4 regions of the Oceanobacter antarcticus genome follow, and region 2 is predicted to be linked to each of the others. Evidence: predicted binding sites of a transcription regulator. Region 2 holds the regulator's gene; each other region holds the start of a gene.
What was found. The regulator sigma-54, encoded in region 2, starts transcription at its own class of promoters, with help from an activator protein. The targets are predictions, from matches to a motif close to TGGCACNNNNNTTGCTNT.
Positions count from the first base shown of each region.

Region 1: WG929_RS06410 (NifB/NifX family molybdenum-iron cluster-binding protein) is a predicted target of sigma-54. The motif match lies at 2,653-2,670, and genes of this name have one in related genera.
Region 3: hmpA (NO-inducible flavohemoprotein) is a predicted target of sigma-54. The motif match lies at 1,455-1,472, and genes of this name have one in related genera.
Region 4: WG929_RS11575 (TorF family putative porin) is a predicted target of sigma-54. The motif match lies at 3,245-3,262, and genes of this name have one in related genera.

Region 1 is NZ_JBBKTX010000006.1:83,345-88,132, reverse strand. Features, by position in the region: gene WG929_RS06425 (CoA transferase subunit B) at 1-67, shown strand, start outside; gene WG929_RS06420 (hypothetical protein) at 423-881, shown strand; gene WG929_RS06415 (adenosine deaminase) at 1,029-2,045, shown strand; gene WG929_RS06410 (NifB/NifX family molybdenum-iron cluster-binding protein) at 2,131-2,610, opposite strand; gene WG929_RS06405 (flavodoxin) at 2,961-3,524, opposite strand; gene rimO (30S ribosomal protein S12 methylthiotransferase RimO) at 3,834-4,788, opposite strand, start outside.
Region 2 is NZ_JBBKTX010000007.1:18,518-23,305, reverse strand. Features, by position in the region: gene rapZ (RNase adapter RapZ) at 1-794, opposite strand, end outside; gene ptsN (PTS IIA-like nitrogen regulatory protein PtsN) at 821-1,279, opposite strand; gene hpf (ribosome hibernation-promoting factor, HPF/YfiA family) at 1,283-1,585, opposite strand; gene WG929_RS07015 (RNA polymerase factor sigma-54) at 1,637-3,127, opposite strand; gene lptB (LPS export ABC transporter ATP-binding protein) at 3,257-3,982, opposite strand; gene lptA (lipopolysaccharide transport periplasmic protein LptA) at 3,979-4,515, opposite strand; gene lptC (LPS export ABC transporter periplasmic protein LptC) at 4,505-4,788, opposite strand, start outside.
Region 3 is NZ_JBBKTX010000030.1:14,676-19,463, forward strand. Features, by position in the region: gene norR (nitric oxide reductase transcriptional regulator NorR) at 1-1,356, opposite strand, end outside; gene hmpA (NO-inducible flavohemoprotein) at 1,540-2,730, shown strand; gene WG929_RS18610 (NnrS family protein) at 2,763-3,965, shown strand; gene WG929_RS18615 (transglutaminase-like domain-containing protein) at 3,933-4,325, opposite strand; partial or broken gene WG929_RS18620 (transposase) at 4,348-4,611, opposite strand.
Region 4 is NZ_JBBKTX010000013.1:49,267-54,054, reverse strand. Features, by position in the region: gene WG929_RS11600 (hypothetical protein) at 1-109, shown strand, start outside; gene WG929_RS11595 (ethanolamine ammonia-lyase subunit EutB) at 349-1,740, shown strand; gene eutC (ethanolamine ammonia-lyase subunit EutC) at 1,742-2,569, shown strand; gene WG929_RS11585 (hypothetical protein) at 2,615-2,818, shown strand; gene WG929_RS11580 (accessory factor UbiK family protein) at 2,788-3,042, opposite strand; gene WG929_RS11575 (TorF family putative porin) at 3,352-4,020, shown strand; gene glnK (P-II family nitrogen regulator) at 4,089-4,427, shown strand; gene WG929_RS11565 (ammonium transporter) at 4,482-4,788, shown strand, end outside.

The DNA.
Region 1 (4,788 bases), on a different contig from region 2:
AGAAATCATCGAAAAAACCGCCGGTAAACTGATCGTACCAGACGACGTACCGGAAATGACGTTCTGAGCGGCTTCTAATATCTGAAAAACCAGGTTTCTAGATACTGTTTTATTAAGCAGGGCAGCACAATGGAACAGGTATCACGCTGAAATTTGACAGCATTAACAAAAAGCCCGGTCAGAGCAATCTGGTCGGGCTTTTTGTTACACGCCATTCTGAATATTGAACCCGTCACCGCCTTATTCGTGCGCGGATTCCTGCTAAGAATGCAGTAATCGGTCTGGCGGGAGTATTGGCAGAAAAACAGGTACTGAATTCTTTGGTACTGACGGGGTTTACAGTCAGTTGAGAGGTTTCCAGCTGGTGTTTCGTGATCTGCTTTCGTTATATTCTGCTCCAATGACTCCAAAGGACATCGATCATGGCTCTGCTGCAACGGATCAAGAAGAACCCCAAGCATTTTTTGTTAATTGCGATCACGGCACCTGTCATTTACGGCCTGATTATTCCGGTGGTGGTTGCGGATGTGTTTGTCTCGCTGTATCAGGCCATCTGTTTTCCGGTGTATCAAATACCCAGGGTAAAGCGCAGTCATTATCTGACGTTGGAGAGAAAGAAGCTGTCGTATCTCACGTTTTTTCAGAAGCTGAATTGCCTATACTGCGATTACGCCAACGGTGTGTTTGCCTACGCCAGTGAAGTGGCCGGGCGTACTGAGTGGTATTGGTGCCCGATCAAGCATTCAAGTCATGCGTTGCGTTCTCATGATCATTACGAAAAATTCATTGAATACGGTGACGGCACTGATTTTCCCAAGCAGCACAAGGCTCGCCGTCAGGCTTGTCGTGCGTGTGAAAGCAGTTGTTCACCGAGCGAGTAGATCAAGCATTCTGATCACTTAAGATTATCTGGGGTGACTGTCAGCTTCCTGCTGGCTCTGTTTCTTTTACTGCGGCACAATACCTGACCGAGCGGTCGGGTTCGACCGACTATCCTTGTAATACGATGACTGACACCACAGGTCCGCATGAACGATTTCAAACAATGGCTGCGTGCCATGCCCAAAGCCGAACTTCATTTGCACATCGACGGCAGCTTGCAGGCCAGTCGCCTGCTTCAGCTGGCCGCTAAAAATGGCGTTGAGATTCCTTACGACAGCGTTGAGTCGGTGGAGCAGGCCTACAATTTTGACGATCTGCAAAGTTTTCTGGATTTGTATTATCTGGGTGCCTCGGTATTGCGTGACGAGGAGGACTTTTATTACCTGATGAAGGACTACCTTGATAAATGCCGTGAGCAGAATATTGTTCATGCCGAAATCATGGTGGAACCTCAAACCTATCTGCCGTATGGCGTGGCGGTTGAAACTGTGCTGGCAGGTTTCCGTAAGGCGATTGCAGCTGCCAAAGCACAAAATGGCCAATCAGCGTTGATGATCCTGAGCTTATTGCGTCATCTGAGTGAGGAAGAAGCCCTTGCGATGCTGGATAGCGTCGAGCCATTCCGGAACGATTTTGTGGGCATTGGTTTGGCCAGTTCGGAGTTGGGTAATCCGCCAGAAAAATTTGCACAGCTGTACGCCAAGGCTAAAGAGCAGGGTTATAAGCTGATTGCTCATGCCGGGGAAGAAGGTCCACCGGAGTACATCTGGGGGGCGTTGGATGTGCTGCAGGTGGATCGTGTTGATCACGGTGTGCGTTGTGTGGAAGACGAGGCCCTGGTGAAGCGCTTGATTGCTGAGCAAGTGCCGCTGACGGTGTGTCCGTTATCTAACGTGCGTTTGTGTGTGTTTAACACCATGGCCGAGCATAATATTCTGGAGATGCTGGAGCAGGGGTTGTGCGTGACGGTGAACTCGGATGACCCCACCTATTTTGGCGGCTTTATGAACGAGAATTTTGAAGCACTGGCGGACGATCTGGGGATGACCAAAGCGCAAGCAGTACAGTTGGCGGCTAACAGTTTCCGCGCCAGCTTTTTGAGCGATGAAGATAAACACGCATTGATTCAGCAGCTGGAGCAGCATGCTGCGATAGCGGCGTAGCAAATATCAGGTCTGGCCGGTGTAAAACGCCTTGGCCGGTGCTTGTGTCATGCGGAAACCCCGAGCAAGGCTGGCTGGCGATGATTTATCCGTCCCAGCCTTCGTCATCCATATCGTCAAAACGACTGTCGGTTTTGTTTTGCGATTTGTCTTTTAATATTTTTGCCAGCCAGAATTCTGGCGTGCCATTCATTTGTTTTTGAATGTCTTCGATCAATTCTTCAACATCCGGGCCACCACTGACCTTGATGGGATTGACCCCCAGAGCAATGAGCTGACGCGTTGCCGAGCCACCAATCGAACCGCAGTAAACAACGTCGGCTCCCACCAGCCAGGCCAGCTTGGGTTTCAGTTTGTCTTCGTTACCATCTTTCTTTTCGTGGCCGAATTCCTGACTGGCCAGTAATTCAGCAGAATCAGCGCTAACGGCAAACAGGTAAAACGCCTGGGCAGAACCAAAATGCTGATCCACCATATCGCCGTCCATAGAGGCAAAGGCAACCAGAACTGCTTGTGGGTCGGCTTCTACGTCTGCAACGCAGGCGACGCTTGTCAATTCGCTCATACTCTCTCCGATGGCAACGGGTCAATGACTGTTACCGATGGTATTGCAAACACCAGGCCATAAAAATTCCATCAAGCTTGGATTTAAGTCAATAAAATCAATTGGTTAAAAAACATGTGATTGGAATGATCGTTGGAATAACCTCGACGAGGGGAGAGTAGTTATCTCCTTGTCGGCTTTCTGACAAATCTTGGTGACATTGACTCTTGGGCAGCGTCACCAATTTACCTTGGGATAGCGCGCCGCCGCGCCCGCCAGGGTTGTGGCTAATACTCTATGCGGGGCCAGCATGGCAGCTGGCGCTCCCAGGGTGCGGAGCCTATTAAAGGCCTGTCTGAATGGGTCGCTGTTTAAGCGACAGCTTCTGTTTGTGCTAATGCCGCCAGGAGTTCTGGTTTGATCTGCTCAATCCAGCCAGCCATGCGTTTTTCTGTTTCCAGTCCCTGGTTTTTATTATCCAGCGCGAGGCCGACAAAGCGGTCATCGATCACGGCTCGGGATTGCGAGTAGATATAGCCTTCGGTATCCCAGCTGCCGATGATTGTAGCGCCCAGTCCTTTAAACAGGCTGTATAGCTCGAACATGGCGTCGCAGTACCGTTCACCGTATTTTACCTGATTGCCCAGCCCATAAATGGCGACGGTTTTGCCGGTGAAATCGGCCCCTTCCAGCTGTGGCAGAAAATCCAGCCAGCTGCCGCTGCGGATATTGGTTTCTGTTCCTGGCAGCTGGCCTTCGCCATAGGTTGCTGTGCCGATAATCAGCGCCGGGTATTGCATCAGATCGTCGAGTGTCACCCGGTTGATGTTTAATGGTTTTGAGGCGATGTCATCGCCGAGCAGTTTGGCCAGTTTTTTCCCGATCAGACGGGTGGTGCCAGTGTCAGTGCCAAAAAAGATGCCTACTTGATTCATATCATGATGCCTTTGCTAAACGCTTCGATGAGATGACCATTGCAAAATTAAAACCAGACCGGCTAATAACCAGCTACCGCGATTGTTTGGGCTTGAAGTCTGATGTCTGGCGGTCTGGACTCAGGCGGTGGCTGGGCATCGGGCCGAATGGTTGGTGTCCACCGTGGTTAAAATGTGTGGTAGCTGACCGGGTTTTGTGTCGAAAACAACAATGCTGGATGACTCGGTCGTTTTGTTTGCTGCAGCTGTTCGGGATTTTCGGGGGGGCGGAAAGAAGGGAGCGGGCCAGTGGCCACACTCCCGGCGAGCTTATTCGTCGTCGAGCTGACTTTGCGGAGCTTCCATGACTGGCGATGCCCACAGGTCGTATTCATCGGCGTGTTCAATTTCTACTTCGATGATGTCCCCCGGTGCGCATTCGTGGAATTCGTTCAGGTACACCATGCCGTCGATGTTGGGTGCGTCGCCCATGGTGCGGCCAACAGCGCCTTCGTCGTCGATTTCGTCAATAATCACCGCCATACGCTGGCCGATTTTGCGGGACAGTTTGCGTGTGCTGATGGTTTGCTGGGTTTGCATAAAGCGGTCGTAGCGTTGTTGCTGAATCTCGGGTGCAACGTGGTCTGGCAGGTCGTTGGCTTTGGCGCCGTCGACCGGGCTGTATTTGAAACAGCCGACGCGGTCGAGTTCGGCTTCTTCGAGCCAGTCGATCAGCATCTGGAAATCTTCTTCGGTTTCGCCAGGGAAGCCCACCACGAAGGTAGAGCGGATCACCAGTTCTGGCACCATCTCACGCCATTTTTTGATTCGTTCCAGAGTGTTTTCGGCATGGGCCGGACGTTTCATCAGCTTCAGAATACGTGGGCTGGCGTGCTGGAAGGGAATATCCAGGTATGGCAGGATTTTGCCTTCGACCATGAGTGGCAATACGTCGTCCACGTTGGGGTAAGGGTAAACGTAGTGCAGACGGACCCAGGCACCCAGGTTACCGAGTTCGTTACAGAGGTCGTATAGCTTGGTTTTAACCGGTTTGCCGTTCCAGAAGTCGGTGCGGTATTTGCGATCAACGCCGTAGGCGGAAGTGTCTTGTGAGATCACCAGAATTTCACGGGTACCGGCATCTACCAGGCGTTTGGCTTCATCCAGTACATCGCCTATCGGGCGTGAGACGTGTTTGCCGCGCATGTCGGGGATGATGCAGAAGGTGCAGCTGTGGTTGCAGCCTTCCGATATTTTCAGGTACGAGTAGTGGCGCGGGGTCAGC
Region 2 (4,788 bases):
GCCAGCCGTTCCGATAAATACACTGAACGATGCTGGCCGCCAGTGCAACCAATCGCAACGGTTAAATAGCTGCGGTTATTTTCAGCAAAACGGGGTAGCCAACGCAACAGGTACGCCTGAATATCATTAAATAGTTCGGTGACTTCCTGTTGGCCGGACAAGAACTCGATGATGGCCGGGTCTTGCCCAGTCAGCGGGCGCAATTCATGCTGCCAGTAGGGATTGGGCAGGTTGCGCACATCGAAAACGAAGTCGGCATCCAGGGGAATGCCCTGTTTGAAGCCGAACGACTGGAACAGCACAGCCATGTCTGGAGTGATTTTCTCGGCCACTCGCAGTTTGATCAGGCTCCGCAGCTCATGTACCGACATGCGTGTCGTATCCAGAGTCAGATCCGCGAGGTTGGCGACGGGTTCGAGTAATTCGGTTTCGCGCTCAATGGCTTCCGCCAGGGAGATATTGTCATTGGTGAGCGGGTGCTTGCGCCGGGTTGAACTGAAGCGTTGTAACAGGACTTCTTCGGTGGCATCAAGAAAAACGATATCGACCTGGCGATACTGCTCCGGCAAGCGGGTCAGTACCTGGGTCAGTTGCTCTATGGCATCGGGCAGGTTACGAACGTCAACGCTGACAGCAACGTTGGCGCGTTTTTCCGCACTGTAGGGCAAGCCTGCGAGTGCTGGCAGTAAATCGACCGGTAGATTATCGATGCAATAAAACCCGAGGTCTTCAAGCACCGCCAGTGCGCTGGATTTACCTGAGCCTGAACGGCCACTGATCACAACCAGACGCATGTGCTGTCTCCGTGTTTTGGGCAAGGTCAGTTGTCGGCCAGCGCCCGTTGATACAGTTCCTGGTCGCTGCTCGCACTGCGTAATAGGTGGCGATATTGGCTCTGGCTGAAATTTTCTGCCAGGGTTGCCAGTATTTTCAGGTGGTCGTCTGTTGCTTCTTCAGGCACCAGCAAGGCAAATACAAGATCGACCGGTTGATGGTCTATGGCATCAAAGTCGATGGCCTCACGCAGGTGGAGTAATACCCCAACGGCCTGTTCACATTGTCGTAATCGACAGTGGGGGATAGCGATACCTTCGCCAATGCCGGTACTGCCAAGGCGCTCACGCCCAAGCAGACGTTCAAAAACCTCATCCGATGAGCTGCCATCCACTTCTTCAGCAATCAGCTCTGCCAGAAACTCCAGCAGTTTTTTTTTGCTGGTCATGGCGACATCGGTACGAGTACGTTCAGGCGCAAGAATATCGGCAATCGCTATGCTCATGTGTCAGCCTTGTCCGTGCTGTCGGGCAACCAGTTTTTCTTTGTGTTTCAGCACTTGCCGATCCAGTTTGTCGGCCAGCAAGTCAATGGCAGCGTACATGTCGTCATGGGATGACGTCGCATGAAAATCGGCACCACTGACGTGGAGTGAGGCTTCTGCCAGCTGGCGTCCCTTTTCGAGGGTCAGGGTAACCTGACCGGAGGTAATGGGTTCGGCATGTCGCTCAAGGCGAACCAGTTTTTCCTTGACGTATTCTTCCATGGCTGCGGTAACTTCGACATGGTGTCCACTGATATTGATGCTCATAAACGGCTCCTTATGGCTCGCTTTAAACCGAACAAGGATCGACGGGGTCGATCAAATCAACTGTTTCCGCTCATTCGATGGCGGAATCATCATTGCCTCACGATATTTGGCCACCGTGCGGCGTGCAACCTGAATTCCCTTATCTCCGAGGACGACGGCGATCTTGTTGTCACTCAGTGGCTTGCGCGGGTTTTCTTCGCTAATCAGCTTCTTGATCATGGCGCGAATGGCGGTTGATGAACATTCGCCGCCAGCATCGGTATTGACATGGCTGGAGAAGAAATACTTCAGCTCAAAAATACCACGCGGCGTGTGCATGAATTTTTGTGTCGTTACCCGTGAAATGGTCGACTCGTGCATACCAACGGCATCGGCAATATCATGCAGTACCAGTGGTTTCATAGCTTCTTCGCCCTGCTCAAAAAAGTCGAGCTGATATTCGACAATTTTGGTGGCGACTTTCAGCAGGGTTTCGTTGCGGCTTTGCAGGCTTTTGATAAACCAGCGCGCTTCTTGCAGGTGATCTTTGAGGAAGGCGTTGTCAGCACTGCTGTCCGAGCGGCGCACCAGCGAGGCGTAGTCGGAGTTTACCCGCAGTTTTGGGGCAATATCCGGGTTCAGTTCAACGCGCCATTCATCGCGGATGTTGCGCACGATCACGTCGGGCACAACGTATTCTGACTGTTCGGAGCTGATTCCGGCCCCTGGCTTGGGATTCAGCTCCTTAACCAGACGCAAGACGGCTTTGAGGTCTTCTTCTTTCAGCCGGGTTTTGCGCATCAGCGTGGGGTAGTCTTTACTGCCCAGCAAGGCAATGTAGTCACCGATCACCAGTTTGGCTTCTGCCAGCCAGGGAGTGTCGGCTGGTAGCTGGTTTAACTGCAGGATCAGGCATTCGCGCAGGTCGCGGGCAAAAACACCAGCCGGATCAAACTGTTGCAGACGTTTGAGTACGGCTTGGACTTCGTCTTCCTCAACCCCAAATTCCGGATCCATGGAACCCAGTACGTCGTCTATGGTGGTGTGGAGGTAGCCGTCGTCGTCGACACCGTCAATCAGCATGGTGGCAATCTCGCGATCGACATCACTCATGGGAGTCAGATTCAGTTGCCATTCCAGATGCCCTTGCAGGTCGTCGGAGGTGGCATGACGGGAGTCGTAGTCAAAGTCGTCGTCGCCGACAGAGCCTGAGCCGGAGGAAACGCCAGCGGTAGTCTGGAAAGTATCGTCCCAATTGCTGTCGACCGGCAGGTCATCCGGCATCTTGTCGTCCGACCACTGTTCACCCAGTTCCTGGGCGTCTGTGTCGGTCGCTGTCGCCGTGACGGCGGCTTCTCGTTCCTGATCGCCGTTGTTTTGCTGAGCATCCGTGTAGTCGTCGTGCTCGGACTCTTCGAATTCCAGCATGGGATTGGAATCCAGGGCTTCCTGGATTTCCTGTTGCAGATCAAGGGTAGACAATTGCAGCAGTCGAATTGCCTGTTGCAGCTGGGGGGTCATGGTCAGCTGCTGACCCATTTTTAACTGAAGCGATGCTTTCATACAGCGTTATAGTTCATCGGTTGTCGGCATGGTCTGTGCATTATACGCCAGCCTGTGAGGCTGGGAATGCTTTTCATGGTGTCGAAATGAAACAGCGCCGGGCATCATAGCCCTGTAAGCCAGTAAGAATCAAAGACGGAAGTCCTGACCAAGGTAGATGGCCCGAACCTGTTCGTTGGCGAGTACTTCATCGGCGCTGCCTTCGGCAATAATGTGTCCACCGCCTACGATATAGGCTTTTTCACAAATTGCGAGGGTTTCGCGGACGTTGTGATCGGTAATCAGTACGCCAATGCCGCGCGCCTTGAGCTGGCGAATGATGGCCATAATGTCGGATACGGAAATCGGGTCGACACCGGCAAAGGGTTCATCGAGCAAAATAAATGAGGGTTCGGCGGCCAGTGCCCGGGCAATTTCTACCCGGCGGCGTTCACCGCCGGAGAGTGACATCCCCAGGCTGCTGCGAATGTGCTGGATGTGAAATTCGTCCAGCAGTTGTTCCAGCTGTTGCTGGCGTTGTTGTTTTTGCAGTTCTGTGCGGGTTTCCAGAATGGCCATGATGTTGTCTTCGACGCTGAGCTTGCGGAAGATCGAGGCTTCTTGTGGCAGATAACCAATGCCTTTCTGGGCGCGGCCATGCATGGGCAGGTGACTGATGTCGTCGTCGTCAATTTTGACGCGTCCCTTGTCGGCCTGTACCAGGTTGACAATCATGTAAAAGCAGGTGGTTTTGCCGGCTCCGTTGGGGCCGAGCAGGCCAACAATTTGCCCGCTGCTGACGGCAAGGGATACGTCTTTAACGACCTCTCGGCCGCTGTAGCTTTTGGCCAGATGTTCCGCCCTGAGCGTTTTCATGGTTGTGCTTCCGTGTCGGGCTGGGGCTGGATAATCACCCGGATACGCTGTTTGTCTTCCGACTCAGCCGTGCCATCGGCAGGCGTGTCGGAGCCGCTGGCGGTTACGGTTTCCTGTTCAATGTCGTAGCGAATCAGTTCGCCACTGAAGAGGTTGTTTTCCTGGCGTAATTCGGCATTGCCTTTGAACGCGATTTCCTTGCGGGTGGCGTAAAAATCGATGCGATTGGCGGTTGCCTGAGTGACCGGCTTGTTGTTGCTGACCTGTTGCTGGTAGCGGGCGGGTTGACCTTCGGCGATGGCTTGTTCGAGAATTTTGCCATTCAGGATCAGTACCAGGCGTTCAGATTCGATTTTCAGGGTACCTTGCGTCAGTACCACATCCCCTTCATAAACGACCATGCCGGTTTTGCGATCGAGTTCGGCGCGGTCGGACTGGATAATCATTTCTTGCTGCCAGTCTTCTGGCAAGGCCTCTACCGTGGCAACCAGGGCGCTGGTGAGCAGCAGCAGGGCTGCCAGTTTATTGTACATACCGGGTACTCACGTGTTCTTGAAGGTCGAGGTGTTGACGCTTGATGTCCAGAGTCATGCCTGTTGCATGGGTAATGCTGTTGCCATTTCGAATGGTAACCTGTTTGGTCGTAGAGGCTGTAGCCAATTCCGGTTGGTAGAGCAGTTGGCTGGTTTCAATGCTCAGCGTGTCATTTGTCTGGCCGGTCTCCGCCAGCGAACGTATTTCGACCTGATTGCGTAATTCAACCTGACTGTTGGCATCCTGAATGCGACCGGATTCGGCACTGACGC
Region 3 (4,788 bases), on a different contig from region 2:
TGGGCTTGGCGGTTGAACCTCGATATCTCCCAGCGCCAAGGTTCGGCTATCGATATACACCAGTGCTCGACCAGGTTCTTGTGCCCGGGATTGTTGTTGTGCCCGAAGCGCAGCACGCCCCAGAACGTGTTCCAACTCCCGGACATTGCCCGGCCATTGATAACGTAACAAGGTCTCGCGTGCATCCGCTGTCAACAGCAGCTTTTGAACATTCAGGCGGTGTTGCAGACGCTCCAGGAAGAACTCTGCCAACTCCAGCACATCCCGGTGACGCTCTCGCAGAGCGGGCACCCTAAGAGGAAAAACACTTAAGCGGTGATACAGGTCTTCCCGGAAACGGCCGGCAGCCACTTCGTGCTTTAGGTTGCGGTTAGTCGCAGCAACCATCCGCACATCGACCTTGTGTGTCTCATCACTGCCGACCCGCTGGATTTCACCTTCTTGCAGCACCCGGAGCAGCGTCGCTTGCAAGGTCATGGGCAATTCACCGATTTCATCAAGAAACAGTGTCCCGCCATCAGCCAATTCAAAGCGGCCGGCCCGTGCCTGACTGGCCCCGGTGAATGCGCCACGGGTGTGGCCGAACAGCTCGGCCTCCGCCAGGGTCTCTGGCAAGGCGGCGCAATTCAGGTAAATCAGAGGCTTGTCCGCTCGCGCCGATTGCATATGCAAGCGACGGGCAATCAACTCTTTGCCAACCCCGGTCTCGCCTTCAATCAATACCGTCATGGAAGTAGGTGCCACAACATCTACGTCACTGATCAGCCGCATGATTTCGGCACTGGTACCCACGACGCCGGTTGAAAGACGTTCCCGATTAAGTGCTTCGGTTACCTGTTGCCCACGGTTGATCTGCTGTCGCAGTGTTGCAATGCGTTCTGCTGCAGTAATCACCGCACGGGTCAGGGTAATTGCCAGCTCCTCGGCATGAGGAATCGTTTCATCAAACTGTCCCGGGCGAGAAGCATCCAGGGTAATGACGCCCCAGTTGCGCCCATCAATCTGAATCGACATCCCCATGCAGTCGTGCACGCGAGGGTCAATGCCGGGCAAGCGCATCAGGCCGTCATATGGGTCTGGGAGCAGCGAATCCGCAGGAAACCGGATCAGCCGTTGGTGCTCAAGGATTTGTTTCAGTCTGGGGTGATGATCCGGATGAAAATGTCTTCCCCGGGTTTCTTCGCGCAGCCCCAGAAAGGCAATGGGCCGCAACACTTCGCCCGAGAGCCGCAAGAGTGCGATGGCGTCACAGGGAATGGTGTGCCGGATAGCTTCCAATAAACGACGGTACCGAACATCAACTGGCAACTCACGGCTAAGGTCTTCGATGACTGAGATGTAATGTTTAAATGGCATGTTGTCAATATTACCTCGATGAGGTCATTTCAACCACACCCGCTTGATGTAAAAAAGACCCAATAAAAATTACTCCTTACATATCAATAAGTTATAAATGGCACAGTTATTGGAAAGAACCGGAGGAACATTAACTTTTACAGACAGCGCCCACCTGCCGGTGCACCAAGAGGACAACATCCGATGCTATCCCCCAGCCAAATCGACATCATCAAAGCAACCGCCCCGGTTGTCGGTGCTCATTCCCGAGAGATTACCGAATGCTTTTATCCTCTGATGTTCCGCCGTTACCCTGCGGTGGCAGATCTGTTTAACCAGACACACCAGCAAAAAGGCACCCAGCGTCAGGCACTCGCCAACGCCCTGGTAGCTTATGCCACCCATATCGACAAACTGGATGCCCTTGGCAGCGCTGTTGGACTGATCGCTCATAAACACTGCGCCTTGAATATTCTTCCGGAACATTACCCGATCGTTGGGGAGTGCCTGATGGAGGCTATTGGTGAAGTACTGGGCGACGCGGTAACACCGGATATTGCCGATGCCTGGGGAGCGGCCTATCAGCAACTGGCCGACTTGCTGATTCAGGTAGAAGAAGGGCTTTATTCCGACCATGCCCAGCGTCGGGGTGGCTGGCGCGGAGAGCGCCGTTTTGTGATTGAGCGTATCGAAAAAGAAAGCGCGGTTATTTCATCGTTTTACCTGATCCCGACAGAGGGTGAAGAGAATATCGATTTCACTCCTGGCCAGTACATAGCACTGATACTCGATATTGATGGCCAATCGCTGCGCCGCAACTACAGCCTCTCCGATGCTCCTGGTAAACGTAGCCTGCGGATTTCAGTAAAAAAAGAAGCCAATGGCACGGTATCCGGATACCTGCATAACAGAGCCAGGCCGGGTGACGAAGTCATGCTGACAGCACCAGCCGGTAATTTTGTCTTACCGCCAAAATCCGAACAGCCACTGGTATTGATAACAGGAGGGGTCGGGATAACACCCGCAATCAGTATGCTCAACAGCTGTGTGTCGGACGGTCGCCCGATTGTGTTTGTTCACGCGGCAATCGACAGCCAACACCACGCCTTTAAAGAGCATATCGAGACACTGGCCAGTCAGTATGCCAACTTGAAAAGCTTCGTTATTTACGAAAAACCGCTGCCAGGAGATGCACCAGATGCTACCGGTTTTCTGAATCAGGATATGCTGGCACGTGTGCTACCCGAAAACCGAGACGCCAATATCTACTTTCTTGGCCCCAAACCTTTCATGGTATGCGTTAACCAACTCTGTGATGCGCTGGCAATACCCGAAGACCGACGTCACCATGAATTCTTTGGCCCGGCAGAGGAGCTTGCCATAGCGGCAGCCTGACGCCCGACACTGATGCAGGAGCACTCATCACTATGACCAGCCCAGAGCCAATTTCCTCACCATCGAGACAACTGGAATGGGCATGGTTTGCCCTGGCATTTCGTCCTTTTTTTGGACTGGGAGCCATATTTGGCGTTATCTGTATTGGCCTATGGATGGCCAGCCTCAGCGGTGCACAATTAATTGCTCCTGCTGGCGGTCTGTACTTCTGGCACATGCATGAAATGCTGTTTGGATTTGTTGCTGCCATTGTGGTCGGCTTTTTGTTGACCGCAGTCAAAAGCTGGACCAATCAACCAGGGCTCAGCGGCTTACCACTGGGTTTGTTGGTTGGCGTCTGGTTCGTTGGCAGAGTGGTGATGCTGTTACCAACACTCTTGCCAGCCAACCTCATTGGTTTGATTGATTTTCTTTTTCTCCCCCTTGCCGCAGTGGCACTGGCCCGACCAGTTATACGGGTAAAAATGTGGCGCAACCTGATGTTTGCCCCCATTTTGCTACTGATGAGCGGTCTGAACGCCATGATGCACGCCGACCCATCCGGTAGTGGTATCATCAGCCAGCAAGCTGCCGCCCATGGCATGATTCTGCTGATTGTCCTGCTGATGTGTGTGATTGGTGGGAGAGTCTTCCCCATGTTCACGGCCAATGGCACGCAGACACCACGGGTGACACCCTTGCCGTGGCTAGAAAAAGCAACGATCCTGACAACGGCACTCTGTATTCCGGCTGGTATGGCGTTACTGCCAGCAACCGAAGCGATGACTGGCATTATTCTTATGACAGCCGGAGTATTAAACGTCTGGCGAGTATTCCGCTGGCGTTTTATTGTCGCCTTACAAACACCGATGCTGTGGTCACTGCACATCAGCTATTGGTTGATGTCCATTGGCCTGCTTTTGATCGGCCTGCACCAGACCACCGGGCTTCTCACCGCATCCATCAGCTACCATGTGATTACGCTTGGAGGCATCAGCCTGATGATACTGGCGATGGTGACACGAGTATCCCTTGGCCACACTGGCCGGAAGATTCAGGCTACGCCGGCCATAACCGGCGCCTTTCTGTTGATGGTTGCCGCCACTTTTGTACGTATTCTACCCGCGATATTACCCGGCCAGGCACTCTGGTTAGTTATTCTTGCAGGGCTGCTCTGGATGGCGGCGTTCAGCCTGTTTGTTATTGTCTTTTTCCCTATATTGTCACGCGCACGCCCCGACGGCACACCGGGTTAACAGGCCTGCCCCGCTACCCTGCATGCCGCAATCGGGTTCGCTCTTTTCAGGCCGTGGATACCAGCCCACCATTTCTATTCTATAGGTGAGTTCCCAGTCCACGGCAGAAGCTTCAACCTTGATCGACGGCATCGTCGCCAGACCAACAATATTGGCAAAAGACGCATCCGCCGCATCACGACCAATACCGATTCTCACCAGACCACTGACGGGTGCCATCCGGGTGGCATCAAACAGAAACCAGCGGTATTCCAGGTACACTTCAAAAAAGCTATGGAAATCCGGTGGTTCCAGCCCAACCGCATAACCCGATACATAACGGGCCGGAATCCCCAGGGCATTACATAAAGCAATACTGATGTGGAGTGGCCTGCTCCGTAGGCTATTCCACGACCATCACACCACCCGCCCGGGGAATCTCGATGCGGATGGTGTAACGCTTATCCGAGACCGATATGTTACGGAATTCAGAGGAAACCTCCGGTAGATTGACCGGCACAAATTCCGGCGTTGTTGTTGATGCTTTCGGTGCTCGCTGCGTTTCACTCACCCAGCGCCGAATCCCGTTGGCATTGAGGCCGTTACCCAGCGCGATTTGTGAAACCGAAACGCCAGGCGCCAGGTATTGGGCGACAATCCCCGCTTTGAATTCCCGGGAAACGGCGCCGCCGTTAGCAAGGGTTGGTTGCGCTGACGTTGGTCTTAACCACGGGAAGACAAACGGACACTATCCTGAGGCAGTAGCGCCTGACTCAAGATGGGATCACCGGACGCTTACAGAACTGCGCTCTTTTGGTTTAATTGGAAGGGGCGAAAAGCGTTT
Region 4 (4,788 bases), on a different contig from region 2:
ACCTGGAATGGTGGCGTTTTTTTGTGGTCTGGCGGTCGTGACCTTTCTCGGGTTTATGTACGCACTGATCAAGCATGAGAACGACGCGTTCAACAAGCACGAAGGCTGATCCGGTCAGTCTTGATGGCAGAAGCGTCCGCAGCAGTCTGACCCCGCACGCCCGGCTTGTTCCGGGCGCTTCCTGTTTTATCTGGCAGACATTATGCACATGATCACTGTTATGCGAGTGCGCATGCGTGAGTATGTATGAATATGAAAGCGTAGTGGTTTGAACGAATGACAAGAACGAATGACAAGTAAGTGGCCGCGACCGCTGGTTAAACACACCTTCAGCAAAGACCCGTTGCTATGAGTTATCAGATATCGCTTGGCCAGCAGCACTGGCAATTTAATGACCTGAAAACCTTGTTGGCAAAGGCATCACCGCTGCGCTCGGGGGATTGCCTGGCGGGTGTAGCTGCACTCGACGAGCAGGAACGGGTTGCTGCCCAGATGGCGCTGGCCGATGTGCCGCTAAAAACCTTTCTGAATGAATTGCTGGTGCCTTATGAAGACGATGAGGTTTCCCGGCTGATTATTGACCGCCACGATGCGCTGGCATTTGCGCCGATATCCCATCTGACCGTTGGCGACTTTCGCAACTGGTTGCTGAGTGAGCAGGCGTCTACCGTTACCCTGGCACAAATCGCCCCTGGAGTGACCCCGGAAATGGCAGCCGCAGTCAGCAAGATTATGCGGTTGCAGGATCTGGTGCTGGTCGCCTCCAAATGCAAAGTCACCACACAATTTCGGAATACCATCGGTTTGCCGGGGCGCATGTCGACGCGATTGCAGCCTAATCACCCGACGGATGATCCGGCTGGCGTCGCCGCTTCGGTGCTGGATGGCTTGTTGTACGGCAGCGGCGATGCCGTGATTGGCATTAATCCGGCCAGCGATAATACCGAAGCGGTGATTACCCTAATGAAAATGCTGGACGATGTGATCCAGCATTACGATATACCAACCCAGAGCTGTGTCTTGACCCATGTGACCACGCACATCGAGGCGATGAATCGAGGTGCGCCGGTCGATCTGATTTTCCAGTCGATTGCTGGCACTCAGAAAGCCAACGACAGTTTTGGCATCAATCTGGCTTTGCTTCGGGAAGCCTATGATGCCGGCCAAACGCTGGCACGTGGCAGTGTCGGTCAGAATTGTATGTATTTTGAAACCGGGCAGGGCAGTGCCTTGTCGGCCAATGCGAATTTCGGGATGGATCAGCAAACCTGCGAAACCCGCGCCTATGCCGTTGCACGGGAGTTTAAACCGTTGCTGGTGAACACCGTGGTGGGCTTTATTGGTCCTGAATATTTGTACAACGGCAAGCAAATCATCCGCGCCGGTCTGGAAGACCATTTTTGCGGCAAATTGATGGGTGTGCCTATGGGCTGTGATATTTGTTACACCAATCATGCCGAGGCTGATCAGGATGATATGGATGTACTATTAACTCTGTTCGCGGCGGCGGGGGGGAGTTTTATTATGGGAATTCCAGGCTCTGACGACATCATGCTTAACTATCAGACGACGTCATTCCACGATGCCTTGTACGCACGTGAATTACTGGGTCTCAAACCAGCCCCGGAATTTGAAGCCTGGTTACAGCGCATTGGCATTTTTGATCAACAGAATCATCTGGCTTATGGCAATCAGAGTTTACCCGCTCCCTTTGAGCATGTGATGCGGGGAGGCCGATGATATGACCGACACCCTCCTGGTGGAAAACCCCTGGCAAGTCCTGCGCGAATATACCGATGCCCGTATTGGTCTTGGCCGTGCCGGTGTCAGCCTGCCGACGCGGGCGCATCTGGAATTCCAGCTGGCTCATGCCCGAGCCAGGGATGCCGTGCATTTGCCGCTGGATTTTGTGCAGCTGCAGCAGGATCTCGAACAGACGCTATTACAAGCCGGACTCAAGGGGCCTGTGCTGAAACTGGCCAGTCAGGCCAATGATCGACCTCAGTATTTGCAACGACCGGACTATGGTCGCCAACTGTCTGTTGCTAGTCGGGAGTGGCTGGCGCAATGGCTGACTGACAGCCAACCGGCGGCGTTTGATATTGCGATTGTTGTTGCAGATGGATTGTCTTCGCTGGCGGTACAACGACATGCCGCACCGCTGCTGGGCAGTTTGCTGGCTTCGCTGGCCGATACGCCGCTGCGGGTGGGGCCTGTGGTGATGGTTGAGCAGGGGCGGGTGGCAATTGGCGATCCTATCGGCGAGATCCTCAAGGCTCGTATGCTGGTGATGCTGATTGGTGAGCGCCCTGGATTAAGTTCGCCGGACTCGCTGGGCATCTACTTCACCTGGCAGCCTGCCAGTGGCAAGCACGACGCCAACCGTAATTGCATCTCCAATGTGCGTCACGAAGGTCTGCGTTATGAAGAAGCAACTCATAAACTGATGTACCTGCTGCTGGAAGCCGGTCGCCGTCAGCTGTCCGGGGTGGCATTAAAAGATGAATCCGATAACGGTCAGCAGCAGCTGAAGAACAAGCCCGGAAACTTGCTGCTGAATACACTCTAACTATTAATAATCACTACATTTACTGATACCAGCCGGAGAACCGCCATGAACAAATTGCAACTCGTCCTTAAACGCACGCTTTTTTATCCCAGTTTTCTGATGCTCTCGAGCGGCTTCTTTTTGCTCGAATTCCGCGGTTTGAGCGCTATTGCTACCGCAGCAGGGTTGGCATTGGCGCTGCATCTGGCCGTGAATGGCTACGATGTCTGGAAAGCGCGTCAGGTGGGGGTGTCGTCGGTAGACGGCTGATTTTCCAGCTGAGCCAGTCGGCTTTCCAGCTCGAGCAGCAGTGTGTGGGTTTTTTCCAATACGCGCTGCTGTGACTCGAATTCTTCCCGTGTCACCAGATTGGCACTACTGAACAGCAACTGCAGTCGGGATGCCATATTCTTGTGCATTTCTTCTGACAAGGATGCAAAGGGTGACTGTGCCAGTAACTGCTCGATTTTAAAGCGTATTTCGTTGGCGTTCATTTTTTATCTCCCGCTGTTTTGACGGCTGTTGCACGCTCAGAGAGCTGCTTGGCTAGCATGGCACTGTTGTGGCGCCAATGGTTACGAATATGCGCACCAGTATGGTGCTAAAAGAAATACAGTGCTCGATAAATGAGCAAGTGGATTCTCAAAACCCAGAAAATTATATCAGGAAACCCACTAATAACGGGGTTTTCAAAGTTGGCACGGTCACTGCTAACTCTCACTCACAGAATTAAAACGGTGCTCAAGGTCGCAATTCCGGATCCCAAAGCATCGAGTCTGATCAATGACTAGCTTCGCTAACCGATGAAGGAAAAAACGATGAAAAAATTGTCTCAAGCTATCGTTCTTGCTGGTGCCATGACTGCAGGTCTGACCGCTGTTCAAACTGCCCAGGCAGAAATTTCTGCTTCTGTCGACATTGCCAGTATGTACCTGTGGCGTGGTCAGGATCTGGGTCTGGATAAGGGCACGGCAGTTGTATCCGGCGCTTTGGACTACAGCCATGAATCTGGCCTGTACGCTGGCGTATGGACCTCTTCCGGTGATTCCTCTCTGGGTAATGAAACTGACTTCTATGCCGGTTTTGCTGGCGCAGTCGGTGACTTTGGCTATGACCTGGGTTATGTCACATACATTTATTCAGAAACTGCTGCTGACGAATTCGACGACGCTGCAGAATTTTACCTGGGTCTGTCTTACAGCATGGTTGGTATTACTTTCTACGTACCAAGCGATTCTGATGCAGATGGCCTGTACACCGTACTGGGTGTTGATATTCCTGATACCAGCTTCTCTGTTGCTCTGGGTAACTACAGCGATATCGATGATGAGTACACTCACCTTGACGTGTCTTACGCTTACAACGACAGTGTTGGATTCACTGTATCCAAGATTGTTGATGAAGCCAACGAAGACAGCTACGACAAGTCCATGCGTTACGTTGTGTCTTACAGCCTGCCTATCGAGATGTAAAAAGCATACAATGGCCTGTGCCCTCGCACAGGCCATTCCCATCCTTTAGCTTAAAATAGGAGTTTTCTATGAAACTCATTACTGCTGTTGTGAAGCCGTTCAAGCTGGACGACGTGCGTGAAGCACTGTCTGAAATCGGTGTTCAGGGTATCACTGTGACTGAGGTCAAAGGCTTTGGTCGTCAGAAAGGTCATACCGAGTTGTACCGTGGTGCCGAGTACGTGGTCGATTTCTTGCCTAAAGTCAAAATCGAAGTGGCTGTTGCCGAAGATCTGACAGACAAGGTTATTGAAGCTATCACCAAAGCTGCCAATACCGGCAAAATTGGCGACGGCAAGATTTTTGTTACAACTCTGGAGCAGGTTGTACGTATCCGTACCGGTGAAACCGGCGCTGACGCGCTCTGATCCTTTTCAGTTCTAACTAACAGATAAAATCTAGCCTGATGCGGGGGGCTTAGAATGGAAAACAATATTTACGAATTGCAATACGCCATGGACACCTTTTATTTCCTGGTATGTGGCGCGTTGGTTATGTGGATGGCTGCTGGTTTTGCCATGCTGGAAGCGGGCCTGGTTCGCGCCAAAAACACGACCGAAATTCTGACTAAAAACATCGCGCTGTATGCGATCGCTTGCACCATGTACTTGGTGTGTGGCTACGAGTTGATGTACGGCGGTGGTTTCTTTCTGGACGGTATTGCAGATGTGGATCCTGCTGCTGTGTTGGGTGACTTTGCGGCACGTGAAGACGGTTTCCAGGGTGGTT